Regions from separate parts of the Shewanella sp. SR43-4 genome, predicted to be linked through region 2. Evidence: predicted binding sites of a transcription regulator. Region 2 holds the regulator's gene; each other region holds the start of a gene.
The links. The regulator ArgR, encoded in region 2, controls arginine synthesis, uptake and breakdown. The targets are predictions, from matches to a motif close to ANTGAATANNTATTCANT.
Positions count from the first base shown of each region.

Region 1 (5,898 bases), on a different contig from region 2:
TTCTACTACAGAGTCACCTGGCTCGACTATTACCTGTATTCGTAAAGGTAACCGTAATTTACTATTAGAAATCCAATGTTTAACAACTGAAACTGAATCAGAATTTCCCCAGCGTGTATGTGTGGGGTTAAACATGAATCGGATTAAAATGTTAACCGGTATTTTGCGTAAACATACTAAAACCAAAATATTCCACGACACATTTTTTAATATCGTTGGTGGGTTAAAAATTGATGAGTCAGAAACCTGTATCGATTTAGCGCTAGTGACAGCATTATTGAGCAGTTTAAATGACTTTGTGGTGCCAAGAACCACTTGTATTATGGGTGAGTTGAGCTTGAATGGTGATGTGCGCCCAATTGATAGCGGAGTGCCCAGAGTGAGAGAAGCTGCGCAGCATGGTTTTACGGAGATTTTTATTCCATTTCGTAATTATCATAAAACCATGGAAGGGCTCGGCGCAAAAATCATCCCAGTTAAAACTATCCATGAGTTACTTGAGCTGATTAATTAGTTTTCGAGTGATACAGCGGACTATTGGTATAAAAAAGGTAAGTCATTGGCTTACCTTTTTTACATCTCATGGTTTATCTGCAAGCTTAAGGAACTGGTGTGATTAACGAGGTAAGCTCACGATCTAATAATTCTGCATCGCCCATATTGAGTTCGATAATACGGCGCAGATGAGTAATGCTGTCAACATCAATATGAGTGCATTTTAAGCCAAGATGTTCTGGGGTCTTATGAACAATTTCCGCCTCCATGTGCAGTTCAATATCAGAATCGGCTAACACAAACGCTAAGGTTAAAATGGTATGTAGCTGACCAGTATAACCTGCTGGCAGTTCTACTAGAGCGCCATTGAGACTTAAATCTAAAATTTTAGTGCGCCAAGTTTGTTCTGTTTGCGCAAGATGCGCACTGGCTGCAAATAAAATACGAGAAAATTTACGTCTGTTGTCCATGGTTCACCCTTAGTCATCAATATGGCTATGGTACATAGCCAATGCTTATTTGTTAAGCATACTCGATTTATCTCGGTTACGCAGAGAATATTTTGTATAAAAAAGGAGCGCAATGCGCTCCTGAGTTGATATTAAGATGTTATGTTTAGTTACGCCTACTAAATCAGTAAATGGCCCATTAATGCAATAATAGGAAGCGTTACTAATGTCCGTAGGATAAAGATAACGAACAACTCAAAAAAGTTCACCGGAATTTTACTACCAATCAAAAGAGCACCCACTTCACTCATATAAATAAGCTGAGTGACAGATAATGCCGCAATGACAAAACGGGTTAAGTCAGACTCAATAGAGCTGGCCAATATAGATGGAATAAACATATCGGCAAATCCTACCACAATTGTTTTTGAGGCTTCAGTGGCTTCAGGAATATGCAGTAGCTCTAACAGTGGAATAAATGGCATACCTAAGTAGTTAAAAATTGGTGTATGTTCAGCGAGCACTAACGCTACGGTACCAATAGCCATAACGACTGGAATTACCCCAAAAATCATATCAACAACGTTTTTAATCCCTTCTGTTAGGACATGTTTAATGCCACCAGCAGAGGATGCTCGCTGCATTGCTTGTTCAAATCCCCATGAAAAGACACCGTGACTGGCAGGAATTGTTTCATCATCTTCATGGCGTGGGGTGTCGTCGATATACAGATCTTTTTTCCATGATAACGGCGGTAATTTCGGCACTATGATAGCGGCGACAAATCCTGCCAAACACACAGTGAGATAGAATGGTACAAACAAGTGCTCAAGTTTTACTTGCGATATAACCACTAGACTGAAAGTTATCGATACCGCTGAAAAAGTGGTACCAATAACGGCTGCTTCTCGTGCCGTGTAAAAACGGGTTTCGTATTGTTTGGTGGTCATTAAAATACCCACACTGCCATCACCTAACCAGGATGCCATACAGTCAATCGCACTGCGTCCGGGTAAATTGAATATTGGACGCATCACTTTGGTTAATAACGTGCCAAAAAACTCCAATAAACCAAAATTGAGTAATAGCGGCAATAACATGCCTGCAAAAATAAACACTGAAAATAGTACTGGCACTAAATCATTTAAGACTAAACCACCCGTTGCCGATGAAGTAATCGCATCAGGTCCCATCTGCAAATAAACCATGACAATAAAGACCGCGCCTAATATTCGCACGGCTAACCAAAATAAATTTACTTTTAATAAGGTGCGTAAAAAAATATTTTTACGCACAAATTTAGGATTAGTAAGCTGGGTGAGCAATGAGGCTATTGCCATAAATACAACGATGCAGGTCACAATAAGCTGAATCGAACTGCCCATTTGGTTTTGCAATGCTTTTGAAATGATTGCAATTGGGATGGTAATCGAACCATTGACAGTGATAGGCGTCATAAACAGTAACAAACCAATCAGTGACGGAATGATAAAGGTAAGAATTGTTTTAATGTTATGTTTTTTGTGTGTCACGTTAAATACACCTTACGTATTTGCTGTAAGTTGGCCAGCTTGGCTATCCAACTGTTTCTTATGGACAGAGATTGAATGTCCATTCAGTTGTGTTTTTTGGGTAGGCAAGGTTACCCCCTTCTTTGCTGTATGTAAAATGATAACTTAATCGAATAGATATTAGTTAAATATGAGTAGATATTTACTTTGCGGGAATGATGTTGTACATGATAAATAACTAATATAATCATTTGGTTAATGATTTGTTTCTGGAGTGTTTCAGCTTTGAGTGTGTGAGTTTTTAAGTCGCTTGTATGCCATTAATGAACATGAATATTATCATTGTTATGAGTGGTTGCATTAATGGCAATCGGCTGAGTTTTTATGACGGAAACACAGTTTCTTGGTTCTCTTGGCGATAGTCCATGCCCGGCAATCCGAACCAGTAACCATTGCAATGATGATGAATGATTGCAGTATGCTGCTTGTGATTAAATTGTTGATTGAATAGTTCTTCAGTATTAAATGGGTCGTTTGTTACCTGTTGTAGTGCGCTGGCAAGCTCAGAACCCAAGTCAATATCGGTTAATTTGTTGGGTGAAATCCGCCAATAGTCCACTCCCATGGTGATCATCTGGGGAATTTGGTTAATCAGATTTATTTGCGCCGCTGATTGAGTTTGAATGCCATTTAAGCGTAATAAGGGCTGCGACTCTTGAGTTTGAGCCAATAAACCTTTGCTGTGGCGTTGGCAAATCGTTTGGCATTTATCTTTCGGTAATTGGTAATGCTTAGCGGTAAAGCAGCGCGCTGAAAGAGCTAGCGGCATATAGCCGTGGCCGAGCACTTCAATTTCAAACTTGGGTTTATCACCTTGATTGATGATACGACTTAACCACTGTTGAGATAACTCACATGGCATAACAAAGCGGAACATGCCTTTTTTATGCAGTAAATCCAGACTGGCCCGATTGTAATTATTAATCATTGGTCCGCACACAAAAGGAACTTTGGCTTGCTGTGCATAATGTACTGCCGCCATATCATTAGCTTCAATACTAAAGTCACCATTCTCAATCGCTTTTTTTAATTCATTGAGCTCTGATTGTGCTTCTATTAGTGCCATGGTCGATAACACCACATGTTTACCATAAGACTTAAGCATATTCGCCAGATCAAGATAGTCGTTAAACTTGAGTTCGCGGCGACGACTGCACACGGTTTCACCTAAGTAAATAGTATCAATATGACTTAATGCCACTTGTTGATAGAAAAGCTCAACGTCAGGTTTTGACCAGCAGTAGCTAATTGGAGCAAGAGATATTTTCATTCTGTAACCTTATTGCCATTGACGCTGATAAGCGCCCAATGTGGTGATTTGTCCTTCGGATACTTTAGCCAATGCTTGCGTCCATTGTGGTTGTTCGCAAAAAGAATCGGGATTGGCCAAATAAGTGTCGATAGCACTGCGCCAAACGTGGGTCACTTGACTTACATAAGCAGGGCTGCGCTGACGTCCTTCAATTTTGAGTGATTTGATGCCCGCTTTAGCGAGTTCAGGTAATAAGCTTAAGGTGCTTAAGCTGGTGGGTGATTCGAGTAAATATTTTGCATCTTGATCGTATTCAGCAACATATCGACCCTTACAGACCACTGGATAGCCCAGTTGTTGACTCGCATCGGCTTTATCGATTAACACATTATTCAGTCTGGTTAATTTATCACTGCCACTGTCTTGCCAGCGAACATGATTCGCGGGAGAGCATGAGCCACCGGTATTTGGGGATTGACCTGTAACATATGATGATAAATGACAACGTCCTTCCGCCATGATGCACAAACTGCCAAATGCAAAGACTTCCAGATCCACAGAGCTGACTTTCGCTAAATCGCGAACCTGCTTTATTGACAGCACTCGTGGTAATACAGCCCGTTCAATATTAAAAGCTTGTTGGTAAAATGACAGCGCTCCGAGGTTGGTCGCACTGGCTTGCACCGATAAATGCAACGGAAGGTGTGGATAATGCTGGTGGGCATAATCGAGTAATGATAAATCGGCAACGATAAGCGCATCCATTTCTAATTGTGCGGCTAAATCAACTGCTTGATACCAGCGATGTTCCTCACCGGGTTTAGGGAAGGTGTTTAGGGTTAAAAACACCTTTCGGCCTTGGTTATGGGCTAAGTGAGTCGCTTGAGCTAGCTGTGGGGCAGAAAAGTTTAATCCTGCAAACGAACGCGCATTGGTGTCATCTTTTAGTCCAAGGTAAACCGCATCAGCACCGGCATTGAGCGCGGCTTTGAGTGACGCTAAATTACCGGCGGGGCATAAGAGTTCCATATTGGTGTTCTCATTTTTTTCAAAGAACAGGAGTGTAAATGTGATTGAGTTAACATGATTTGATTTAAAACAGGTTTCGTTAGATAAATTACCAGTAAACTCACTTGATTATTGGCTCTATTTGCAAGTAGGTACTCTCGATGGCTCAGGCATTATCACAACAATTATCGCAACACTTAGCGCAAAAGGTATTGCATTTCGCACCTCAGGTTAGTCGCCGCTCGCTCAGTGTCATGCCAGAAAAATTAAAAATAGCCGCGATCAATACACTGCTTAATCGAGTGTTAACTGAACAATTACAGTCAGATGAGCTCGATTTTCTCAAACACAAGTGGGTGGGGATTTGTGTTGATGATATTGGTTTACGTTTTGAGGTGGGGATTGCTCAACAATTACAAGTACGATCGTTTACTCAGCCTGATGTGACTTTAAGTGCCAATGTGCCGGAATTGATATTAGTGGCCGCGGGGATAGAAGATCCTGATACCTTATTTTTTCAACGTAAATTACGTATAGAAGGGGATACTGAGTTAGGGTTACAAGTTAAAAATCTATTGTTATCTATTGAATTAGATAACTTACCCAAACCCGCTCAGATCGGCATCGAGCAACTGGCAAAAATGCTCCACATGTTAAGACCCTGTGAATAGTTTTGCTTGTTTGACCATGAAAAACGGCGCATTTTGCGCCGTTTTGCCGATGCTAGGTACATAAGATTAGATGCTCAATATTAGCGAATCAAGATGAGATACAAGCGCAAATCCTGACGTTATCATTTAACCGTGAGTAAAGTAGATTCAATCCGTGATCGATCTTATCGCGCTATAGGCGTTAGTTTAAAGTAACGCGCTTAATGGCGTCAATTAACCTATATGCTTTTTAGCTCTTTATGATATAAAAAATCCGCTAAACCAGGTTTAGCGGATTTTAATGTTATGACGCATGACGTCATGGATTGCGAGCGCTAGGCTATTGCTAGTGTTCGACTATTACGACGGTTATTCAGTAGGTTGAGTCACGATATTGTGGTCTAAAGTGACCGCTGTTTGTGACATTAATCTGCCGTTAATCGTTGCATCTGTGTTTATGCTGATGCCTTTTT
Region 1 covers NZ_JACJEB010000007.1:146,434-152,331, forward strand. Annotated here, with positions in the region: gene radA (DNA repair protein RadA) at 1-514, shown strand, start outside; gene H5123_RS10095 (PilZ domain-containing protein) at 600-965, opposite strand; gene H5123_RS10100 (YjiH family protein) at 1,124-2,401, opposite strand; gene H5123_RS10105 (U32 family peptidase) at 2,838-3,785, opposite strand; gene H5123_RS10110 (peptidase U32 family protein) at 3,795-4,796, opposite strand; gene H5123_RS10115 (SCP2 domain-containing protein) at 4,937-5,446, shown strand; gene H5123_RS10120 (ice-binding family protein) at 5,795-5,898, opposite strand, start outside.
Region 1: a site for ArgR is predicted at 2,645-2,662, ahead of H5123_RS10100 (YjiH family protein). Genes of this name have one in related genera too.

Region 2 (5,898 bases):
CATGGCAAGGCCTGCTTTAGCTGTTGGCGTTGCCCTAGTGGCTATGGAAACCGCAGCAGACTTTGCCACTGTAAGCTATTTTGCCGTTCCTACTCTAACCACAGCCGTTTACGACACATGGCTTGGCTATGGCAGTTTAACGGCTGCCGCTAAATTATCGGCAATTATGTTGCTGGTGGTGTTCTCTATGATAGGTGTTGAACGGTTTGCCCGTCGCAAACAACAATTATTTCAAAAACAATCATCCTTCAATGAAGCCGATCGATATGTGTTGTCATCAACTAAGGCCTGGATTGCGCTAGGCTACTGCACTTTATTGTTATTTCTTGCCTTCTTGCTGCCTTTTACCGTGTTATGTGTTTATGCCATTGATTATTTTAACGAGAGTTGGGATACACGTTTTTGGCAATATAGCCTTAACAGCTTATACATTGCCGCTATCGTGAGTGCCGTGTGTATGCTGTTATCACTGATATTGATGTTTGTCCGTCGAGTCAGTCCGCGTAAAAGTGATTATCTTCCTTCTAGACTCAGTTCTACTGGTTATGCATTGCCGGGCACAGTCCTAGCAATTGGTGTTTTGGTTCCACTGACATTTATTGATTTTGCGATTAACGATGTTTACGATTGGCTGGGTGAACGTGGACCGGGATTGTTATTGACCGGCAGCGTGTTCGCTCTGATTTTTGCTTTTTGTGTACGTTTTATTGCCATATCTATCGGTAGTTTAGAGAACAGTTATAAGCGCATTTCGCCTTCTTTGGACATGGCATGTATTACCTTGGGTCAAACCCCATTGCAACTGCTTTGGCGGGTTCATTTACCGTTATTGCGTAAAGGGATTTTTGCCGGGGCATTGTTGGTGTTTATTGAAAGTATGAAAGAGTTGCCCGCAGCATTATTATTACGCCCCATTGGATTTGAAAACTTAGCCACTTATGTGTTTCAGTTTGTCTCAGATGAAAAGCTTGAACATGGTGCATTAGCCGCGATTGTTATTGTGTTAGTCGGGCTTGTTCCATTGATTTATCTTAATCGCTCCTTGGAGCAACAAGGCTAATTATGTCAACCTTAACCATTGAAAATATCTGTAGTGATTATCAAGGTCAAGTGATTTTGCGTCATTTAGATCTTACCTTGCAGCAAGGCGAAATTGTCGCATTATTAGGCCCCAGTGGTTGCGGAAAAACCACACTGCTGCGCGTGATTGCAGGTTTGCAAACCATTAGCCAAGGCAGTATCAGTATTAGTGGCCAGGTGATGAGCAGTGATGACGTGTTTGTTGCCAGTGAGCAACGTGGTGTCGGGATGATTTTTCAGGACTATGCTTTATTTCCACATTTAACCGTGGCGGATAATATTTTATTTGGCGTTAAAAATCTTAATGCAAAGGAGCGCCTTACTCGGTTGGATGAGATGCTTGATCTGGTTAAATTAACTGGCTTGTCATCTCGTTATCCTCATGAATTATCTGGCGGACAGCAGCAGCGAGTTTCAATTGCGCGAGCCTTAGCATATCAACCTGAATTATTATTACTTGATGAACCTTTTTCCAATATTGATGCGCAAGTACGTAACGAGATGATGCTGGAAATTCGTGCCATATTAAAAAAGCGAAATGTGAGTGCGGTGTTTGTGACACACAGTAAAGATGAGGCATTTGTCTTTGCAGATAAGCTGGCATTATTTAAAGATGGCGCCATTATTCAACATGGTAAAGCGGAAACCTTGTACCGTTCGCCAAAAGAGCGCTACGTGGCTGATTTCCTCGGCGCGGGTAATTATTTACCTGTTACTGTAACCACGAGTTATCAAGTTGATTATGCTCTTGGAAATCTTAATAGTACTGAAAAATTACCTTGGCCGATTGGAAGCCAAGGGCAAGTATTATTACGACCGCAGCAAATTGAAGTTCATCCTAATACCAATGGTCGTGGCTGTATTGTTGAAAGGCATTTTTTGGGTACTGTATGCCATTATCAAGTGAAAGTTGGCGCTGATATCTTGGATGTAAGTAGTCAATCAACGACACTAATACCTGGCCAACGAGTTGATATTCACATTGCGCCACATCCGCTAGTCATTTTTAATTAACGATTGCTATGGTCATCTTAATGTGGAGCATAATTGTTAACATCAGACTTGAATCATAACCTGTTATAAAACCGTTTACTGTCTAGCCCACTGTGCTGCTTTAATTTAAAATACACCATTACTTGCAGCATGCAGTCATAAAAGTGTGGGTCTGTTAATCAAATAAATGACAAGTTTGAGAGTCAATAAGCTCAATATTATGATTTCGGCTAACGAAGAATATCCTATAACTTGAGTTGAGTGAGCCATCTATTAAAACAGCTGTTCAATCTTTTACTTGAGAGAATATGAGTGCAATAGGTGATACAAATCAGCTAAATGTGAGTACACTTCAAGTAATTTATATTTGATTAAGATAAGCTCATTGTTAGTTAATCATTAGCTAAACTAAGACGATATGTGAATCGCTCTCTAATGAGTTCAATGCGTTAAATTATCACCATTTAGGCCGACATTTAGTATTAAGGTGGATCAAGTTAATATGGATAACCAAGCTATGCCTCGTGAACAGTTAGGGATTTGCGCAGAAGGTAATTTACACAGTGTGTACCTGATGTTTAATGCCAATGATGGTGTTGAAGATCAGTTACGTCCATCTATTGCTAATGTGGCGCAATACATCTATGAGCTCACAGATCAATATGCAGACAGTGCTTTTAATGGCTTTGTCGGTATTGGTGCTAATTTTTGGGATACCTTTTATCCTGATGCGCGCCCAGCATTATTAAAACCTTTTCCTGCTATGAATGAAGGTATTCGTGATGCACCTGCAATGGAATATGATCTGTTTATTCATATTCGTTGTGACCGTTACGATATTTTACATCTTGTCGCAAATGAGATTAATCAAATGTTTGAAGATTTGGTTGAGCTCGTTGATGAAGAGCGTGGTTTCCGTTTTATGGACAGCCGTGATTTAACCGGTTTTGTTGATGGTACCGAAAACCCTAAGGGGCGCCATCGTCAAGAGGTTGCATTGGTTGGTAATGAAGATAAAGCGTTTGCCTCTGGTAGTTATGTTCATGTACAAAAATACATGCATAACTTAAGTAAATGGCATCGTTTACCACTGAAAAAACAAGAAGATATTTTTGGTCGAACTAAAGTTGATGATATTGAATATGAGTCGGAAGATAAGCCATTAACCAGTCATACCAAGCGAGTTAATTTAAAAGATGCGCAAGGTAATTCATTAGAAATCCTGCGTCAAAGCATGCCTTATGGTTCGATTCGAGAGCAAGGGCTGATTTTTATTTCTGTGTGCCGCACTCCAGAACATTTTGAACAAATGCTTCGCAGTATGGTGCACGGTGATGGCCATGGAAATCATGATCATTTAATGTTGTTTACCAAAGCGTTGACCGGATCATCATTCTTTGTGCCATCATTAGATTTTTTAACCCAATTCGATGATGCGTAACCACCCGCGTTAAGCAAAAAAAAAAGCAATGCCATGGCATTGCTTTTTTTATAGTGATATTTTATTCACTATAATTGAATAAAGATCTAACGGTCTCTAAGGTATCATCAATAGTTTTTATACTTGCAGGGCAAATGAAAATCGTATCATCGCCAGCAATGGTACCTAATATCCCTTCAGGTTTACCTATTGAATCCAGCAAACGAGCAATTAATTGTGCTGCACCTGGACTGGTTCTTACCACTATCATGGCTTGGTTATGATCAACATCTAGCACTAAATTCTTAACTGGGCTACCCGCAGTTGGAACGCCTAGCTCTGCAGGCAGGCAATAGACCATCTCTTGCTTGGCGTTACGAGTACGAACAGCACCAAATTTGCTGAGCATACGCGATACTTTAGATTGATTAATATTACCGAATCCTTCGGTTTGAAGCGCATTAACAATCTCGCTCTGGCTTCCAAAACGTTCTTCTTTGAGAATCGATTTAAAAGTTCGTACGAGCTCATCCTGATTTCTTGTCGCTGGCATAATGATATTTCATCTTATATTTGTTATTCAAAAATCTAGCACATTTTGAATAGATTGACTTATTAAGTCAAGAAAAAATCAAATTTATTGAATAAAAATTCATTTTGTCGTGGAACTTTAAGCTGACACTTGTGTTAGTTCTGTGACTCATTTAAGCAATAAATGATTAAGATAATGGCGATGATTGTCTTGTCAGTACCAATAGAGTATCACCCTTTTCTGACAATAGATTAAGTTTTCCTTTTGAGAAATCAACTTGTTGTACTAATGAAATAGCTTGCATCAACTCGGCTTCTTGGCTCATAAAGCTGTCAACGCAGGCTTTCATGGTAGTGCCTGCTGGTGCCAGCTGTAAAAAGTTACCTTGCTGGGCATAACTGCCAAAAAACTGATTACAACTGTTGTTACCTGTTAACTCGCCATCTGCGGCAAAAACTAACGTTGCAGGACTATTATTAATGGTTGGAGTGTCGAGGACGGTGTCGACATGCCAAGTACCAATTAATTGTTCATTTGAGACAGTGGCCGATGGACTTTGGCAAGCACTAAGGCCTATAACTATAACTGCGGCGCCGAGAATATGCTTTATCATGCTGAGAGGGTTCCAAATACGAAAAAATTGGCGCTATTCTACTACTTGAGCATTAATAAAAGAGTAAATAATTGTCAGTTTTTGGATTAATGAACATTATTTAACGAACTAAAGAGAGTCAAATGATTAAATTAGTCAAAGTGTTGCATATCATCGGCTTAATTATGTTGCTGGTGGGCGTAGGCTTATATTGGCAAAGCGATATAGGTCAGCAAGTCAGTGGTATGTTGGTGATTGCATTGCTCATTGGCGTAGGAACATTAATTATGTCTCCGCTGCCTGTTGCGCTAGTGATAGAATGGGCTAAGAAGCAACCTCCCCATTCAGATCCAAAGGAATAATCATTGTCATTTATTATCCGTAAGGCGTTATTCACCGATGTTACTGCCATTGTGCAGTTAGAGCGTGCTCATGTAGATGATGAGTTGTCTGGTTCAGATAACCAATTACATGCTCATTCATTCACCAAAAGTGAGGTGGGTCAGCTAATTAATCAACATTGGTTTATGGTGGCAGAAGAGCAAGGGCAAATTATTGGTTATGTGATGGCGGCAAGATGGTCATTTTTTTCCGCGCAACCATTGTATCGCCATATTATTCAAAAGATTAAGTTCGCTGAGTTGGCTGGGCAAGCTTTATCGACGACCAATTCGTGTCAATATGGGCCGGTTTGGATTCAAGAGTCAAAACGTGGCCAAGGCGTGTTTGCGGCGTTAGTGAGTGAGTTAAAAAAACAAGTAAACACTAGCTTTCCATTTATGGTGACCTATGTTGCTGCAGACAATGCTCGCTCTTTAGCGGCACATCAACAAAAAGCTGCGATGACACAGATTGATCAATTTCGTTTTGAACAACGTGATTATTGTTTATTGGCCACCTCTACAGCCGATGTCATCAGCTAACTATGTCTTGGTGCGTGAATAAAGTGGTTATTAATTAGGAATGTAATGAGTACTGACTTTGAAACCCTTTTTTCACCTTACCTTGGTTTAAGATTATCAGCATTTGACAACATGAAGCTGATTGCCGCGGTATTGGCTGAGGCAAATGAATCATATGATTGTATTGAAGCAAGTGTGCACTGTAAGGATAATCTACAAGTGCAGCAATCAGGATATTTTGTGCGCTGGCATGATAGATGGGTATTTTGTGGGGTAACCAATGACTATCATGCTGCGATAGCCTTATTTACTCAAATTGAGCAGATCAATATGGCATCAATTAGTGTCAAAGATGTGCCAATAATGAGTATGCAGCAAG
Region 2 covers NZ_JACJEB010000001.1:37,416-43,313, reverse strand. Annotated here, with positions in the region: gene H5123_RS00185 (iron ABC transporter permease) at 1-1,060, shown strand, start outside; gene H5123_RS00180 (ABC transporter ATP-binding protein) at 1,063-2,094, shown strand; gene H5123_RS00175 (Dyp-type peroxidase) at 2,576-3,514, shown strand; gene argR (transcriptional regulator ArgR) at 3,576-4,046, opposite strand; gene H5123_RS00165 (META domain-containing protein) at 4,213-4,638, opposite strand; gene H5123_RS00160 (hypothetical protein) at 4,761-4,979, shown strand; gene H5123_RS00155 (GNAT family N-acetyltransferase) at 4,983-5,540, shown strand; gene H5123_RS00150 (hypothetical protein) at 5,586-5,898, shown strand, end outside.

Region 3 (5,898 bases), on a different contig from region 2:
AGCGTACGTTAGATTTATTAATCCCCATACCAAAAGCAACCGTCGCGACCACAATATCAATTTGATCTTTGAGAAATTTATCTTGAACGTTACTGCGCTCTTCTTGACTTAATCCGGCGTGATAAGCTTGAGCATTAAACCCTTGCAAGCGTAAACGTTCAGCCACTTCATCTACTCGGCGCCGACTACTGCAATACACAATACCATTGGTGCCATTTTGAATAGTTAAGAACTGACGCAGCTGATTGGTTGCATTGAGTTTTTCTGCCACGGTATAACGAATATTAGGGCGATCGAAACTCGATAATAAGGTATAAGGCGTCACCCTTAAGCGCTCGCAAATGCTCAAACGCGTGGCATGATCTGCAGTTGCAGTTAAGGCCATTAAAGGTAAATAAGGAAAATATTCTTTTAACTGACCTAATGCAGCGTATTCAGGCCTAAAATCATGACCCCATTGGCTAATACAATGCGCTTCATCTACAGCAAACATTGAAATATTTACTGATTGAAGACGCTCAATAAAATCAGGACGCAACAAACGTTCTGGCGACACATACAGTAATTTAATCTCGCCAGAATGAAGTTTACGTAATACCTCAGCACTTTGTTCACGCGGTAAAGATGAATTGAGATAGGCGGCGGATACACCACTTTGCATTAAACTGTCGACTTGGTCTTTCATCAACGAAATTAACGGCGATACCACTATAGTCACGCCAGGCAGTACAATAGCAGGCAATTGATAACACATACTTTTGCCGCCACCGGTAGGCATAATCACAAGCGTATCTTGGCCTTGTAAACTTTGCTCAATGACTTCTCGCTGCCCTTCACGAAAGGCACGATAACCAAAAACTTGCTGTAAGCTTGCAGCAAGTACATCTTGCTCTGTCGTCAACACATCTGAGGACGCAATATTGGTCGAAATCGGAGTATCCATTCACACAACATCATCATTAAAGGGGCTCTCATTTTAAAGCACTCAGCCGCAGAAGTCTTGGGCCAAAACACCTTTGTCTGTTTTCAGACAAGATAGATGATTGAGTCAAGGTCACTTTAGGGTTAGATTAAATACTCTATGACAGTACGTTTTTCAAACCAACGTTCACTATAATAATAATAAATCGACAAGGATTGCTCATGACCACCTCTATTCAAACTCAGGCTTTACAGCAAGTTGCTGATATTTTTGATCAACATGTCCCATTTCATAATCTACTCGGGTTAGACATTAAACATTACGACATCAATGGGGTTGAAGTCGTAATAAAAATGAAGCCCGAGCTAATTGGTAATATTCATCAAAACATTCTTCATGGTGGGGTTACTGCAACATTGCTTGATGTTGTCGGCGGGCTAACAGTATTTGCGGCTCTAGTAGCGAGTAAAGAGGATTGGACTCTTGAAGAACTGCAACAACGTTTAACCACCTTAGGTACCATAGATATGCGAGTCGACTTTTTACGTCCAGGTCGCGGTGAAGTCTTCACTGGTACTGGAGCGGTTATCCGTTCAGGTAACCGAGTATCGGTATGTCGGATGGAATTACATAATGAGCAAGGAGTTCATATCGCCTTTGGCACTGGTACTTATATGGTGGGATAAGCGCAATATATAAACCAAACAACCAGCTTATAAAAGAATTAGCTTAATCACTTGTGTCATCCAAAATGGCGACCTACAATCGCCATCTATTATTTTCCTGCCCATTATTGACTCACTATGCCTGATTTAGAATACCGTAAAGGAGTGTTACTGGCAGTTTGCGCTTACACCATTTGGGGTGTCGCACCACTGTATTTTAAACTTTTACATCATGTCCCCGCGACAGAAATATTAATGCACCGTGTAATTTGGTCATTCATTTTTATGATTATCATGATGCAGTTTATTGGTGGTTTTGGCCGTCTACGCCTGATACTCAAACAACCTAAACAACTTTTAGTACTGTTTGTCACTTCAGTGCTAATTGCAGCTAATTGGCTTATTTTTATCTGGGCGGTCAATAATGACCATATGCTTGATGCCAGTTTGGGATATTTTATCAATCCGCTTTTTAACGTATTGCTTGGTATGGTATTTTTAGGTGAACGTCTGCGTAAATTACAATGGGTTGCAGTCAGTTTAGCCAGTATTGGCGTACTGGTTCAATTAATATCTTTTGGATCAATTCCATTGCTATCATTGGCATTGGCTGCCAGCTTCGGCTTTTATGGTTTATTACGAAAAAAAGTAAATATCGATGCTAAATCAGGATTATTAGTCGAAACAGCCATCTTATTACCTATCGCCCTCGGTTATCTATTCATCACTTTAGACAGCTCGACAACAAGCATGCTGGCCAACACTCTCGACCTCAATTTACTTTTAGTCGCTGCCGGCATTATTACCACTATCCCATTACTATGTTTTGCTGGAGCGGCGGTCAGAATTCCCTTTTCAATTTTGGGTTTCTTTCAATATATTGGCCCCAGCATCATGTTTATCTTGGCGGTGAAATTATTTAATGAACCGTTTGATATTGAGAAAGGTATTACCTTTGGCTTTATTTGGGGTGCATTGATTATCTTTATCGGCGATATGCTACTGCAACGTCAACGACGCAATACTGTAGCAAAAGCCCAAGCATAATAGGCCATTTATAACCATTTAATGGCAAGTCACAAAATTGAATCAAAAAAATGCCGGATTTATCCGGCATTTTTTTGAGCTGTTTATCCTATCGTCGACACTATAAATCTAAAGCAAGGATCTTCGAGCGACGCTGATAGTTATAAAGCTGCTTTTTCTTGTTCGGCAGTTCTTCAACATCGACAATACTAAAACCATGCTCTAAAAACCAATGAATGCTACGAGTGGTTAACGCAAATAAACGGGAATAACCGCGCACGCGTGCCTGACCAATAATATTATTGAGTAACAAGCTACCACGGTCTGCATCACGATAATCAGGGTGCACCACAAGACAGGCAAACTCACCGGCATTATCTTCTTCAAATGGATACAATGCCGCACAGCCGATGACTAAATTGTCACGCTCAACAAGCATAAATTGCTCTATTTCCATTTCAAGTTGCTCACGAGAGCGACGTACCAAGATACCTTGCTCTTCTAAAGGTCGAATCAGGTTTAAAATGCCACCGATATCGCTAATGGTTGCGCGGCGTAAACGCTCAGCACTTTGAGTAACAATTTGCGTACCTATGCCTTCGCGCGAGAATAACTCTTGTAACAAGGCGCCATCTTCTAAATAACTCACTAAATGACAACGTGGTACGCCTCGGCGGCACGCTTCAACACTGGCTTTTAAGAAAGCGATAGTCCCCACTGAAGTATGATCATCCTCAGACATTGTCTTGAGCATTTCTTCGATATCATCTGGCATAAGTTCGGCAATCACTTCGCCATTTGCGCCTAAAATACCGTGGCTATCACTAAAACCAATAATCTTATCGGCCTTTAACTTAATCGCGACTTGGGTCGCCACCTCTTCAGCGGTCAGGTTAAAGCTTTCACCAGTAACAGAAGCCGCAATCGGCCCCATTAATACAATACCGTTGTTATCTAATTGGCGGCGTAACCCTTGTGCATCAATACGACGTACTTTGCCACTTAAACAAAAGTCGACACCGTCATCAACACCCAGCGGTTGCGCAATAACAAAATTACCACTGACTAAGTTAATTTGTGCATTCTGCATTGGCGTATTACCTAAGCTCATCGACAGCCTAGCGGTAATATCAAATTGAGTCGCCCCCGCAACCTGCTTGATAATCTTTAAGGTTTCATCATCAGTAATACGAATACCATTATGGTATGCAGGCTCAATTCCAGCAGCCTTTAAGCCGGCATCTATCTGTGGTCTTGCACCATAGACTAATACCACTTCAATCCCAAGCGAGTGCAACAAAGCCACATCATTCAAAATACCGCGGAATTGTGGATGCGCTAATGCTTCGCCACCCAACATGACGACAAAAGTTTTACCTCTATGCGCATTAACATAAGGAGCAGAATGACGAAATCCATCAACTAATTCAGTGGTTCTCACGGGCAAATTCACCTCGGTATAAATTTGATGTGCATTAATGATTATGACAAAAAATGTCACACAATGATTTGTAGTGCCAAAAGGGAATGGTATTGCATTTTAATTCACTTTTAAAGCATTTTATTTCACTTAAAGTAAAACAGAGTGTCTCAAATTTATATGAAAAAATCATTACAGCCAAAAAGTTAGCTTATTTTTACTGTGAATAATACTTTACGCATATATTTATAACATTACATTAAACTTTAATAACAATCCTCAAACATCATCACATAATAATAATGACCACAGAGCTTGATTCAATGCCATAAGATTAATCATGCACCACACATAGTAAACAACTACGCAGTACTGACAACTCAGCAGCTTAGTCACCATTTGAGTTCACCTGCTTATGCAACAGTTTAGTATAGACTATTTTCAAACGGCCATAAAAAAAGCCCCAATTAAGGGGCTTTTTTAAGAATCAAAAATCAATTACTTGATTTTAGCTTCTTTGTACATAACGTGCTGACGAATGACTGGATCAAATTTCTTGATTTCCATTTTTTCAGGCATGTTACGCTTGTTCTTTTCAGTAGTGTAGAAGTGACCAGTTTTAGCAGTAGATACTAATTTGATCTTCTCACGATTACCTTTAGATTTAGCCATTTTCTATTATACCTTCTCGCCACGGGCACGAAGTTCTTTAACAATCACTTCGATACCTTTCTTGTCGATAATACGGATACCTTTAGTAGATACACGTAATTGCACGAAACGCTTTTCTTCTTCTAACCAAAAACGGTGGTTTTGTAGGTTAGGTAAAAAACGACGACGAGTCGAATTTTTTGCGTGCGAACGGTTGTTACCAACCATTGGCTTCTTGCCAGTTACTTGGCATACTCTTGACATGTCAATCTTCTCCAAAACAAATTTTTAACGCTCGAGCATTAATGTGCCTCGTATGGCCGTCGCCCGAGGCACAAAGAGGGCGCATTTTATACACGATTGACCATATAAGATCAAGCAGTGTTTATACAATCCACCCTCGCTCGGCAAAGGAGACTATCTCCTGATCACCTACAACCATATGATCTAACAAAGAAACATCTATGGTTGCCAATGCATTTTTTATTCGCTCAGTTATTCGCCGATCTGCCTGACTTGGCTCAGCAATGCCAGACGGGTGATTGTGACACACAATTACCGCTGCCGCTTTTTTTTCCAAAACAAGGCTTACAACCTCGCGAGGATAAACAGAAGCAGAATCGATGGTGCCACGAAATAATTCTACAAATTGAATGACTCTATGTTGGGTATCCAACAATAGTAAGGCGAACACTTCATAGGATCGGTCTGCCAATTGTCTCATTAAATAGTCCCGAGTTAAATCAGGATTTGTCAAAATTTGTCCTCTTTGTAGATTTTCATGCGCAATTCGCTTAGAAATTTCCGCTGCAGCCTGTAATTGAGCATATTTTACCGGTCCAACACCGGCTAATTTACAGACTTGGCTTTTAGGTGCACTCAATAAACTGCGCAAACCACCAAACTGATGAATCATGTTTCGGGCTAAATCCACCGCATTTTGACCTGCCAGACCATTACGTAATATTACCGCGAGCAATTCTGCATCCGAAAGATGTCCTGCACCCTTAAGCAATAATTTTTCTCGCGGCCCTTCTCCTTGTGGCCAATCTTTAATTCCCATGAATGTCCCTTATATTCAATGTGGCATTACACTTAGCGTACTCAATCGACTCAAGTCACAAAACAATGACCCATCACAGCATCAATAAGCGGTCACTGTCATTTTCAAAAAGAGTTCGAATCAATTACACAGTATGGTCGATATTTTTGAG
Region 3 covers NZ_JACJEB010000021.1:29,398-35,295, reverse strand. Annotated here, with positions in the region: gene recQ (DNA helicase RecQ) at 1-943, opposite strand, end outside; gene H5123_RS18495 (thioesterase family protein) at 1,144-1,608, shown strand; gene rarD (EamA family transporter RarD) at 1,726-2,634, shown strand; gene argA (amino-acid N-acetyltransferase) at 2,735-4,054, opposite strand; gene rpmG (50S ribosomal protein L33) at 4,532-4,705, opposite strand; gene rpmB (50S ribosomal protein L28) at 4,712-4,948, opposite strand; gene radC (DNA repair protein RadC) at 5,070-5,747, opposite strand.
Region 3: a site for ArgR is predicted at 4,146-4,163, ahead of argA (amino-acid N-acetyltransferase). Genes of this name have one in related genera too.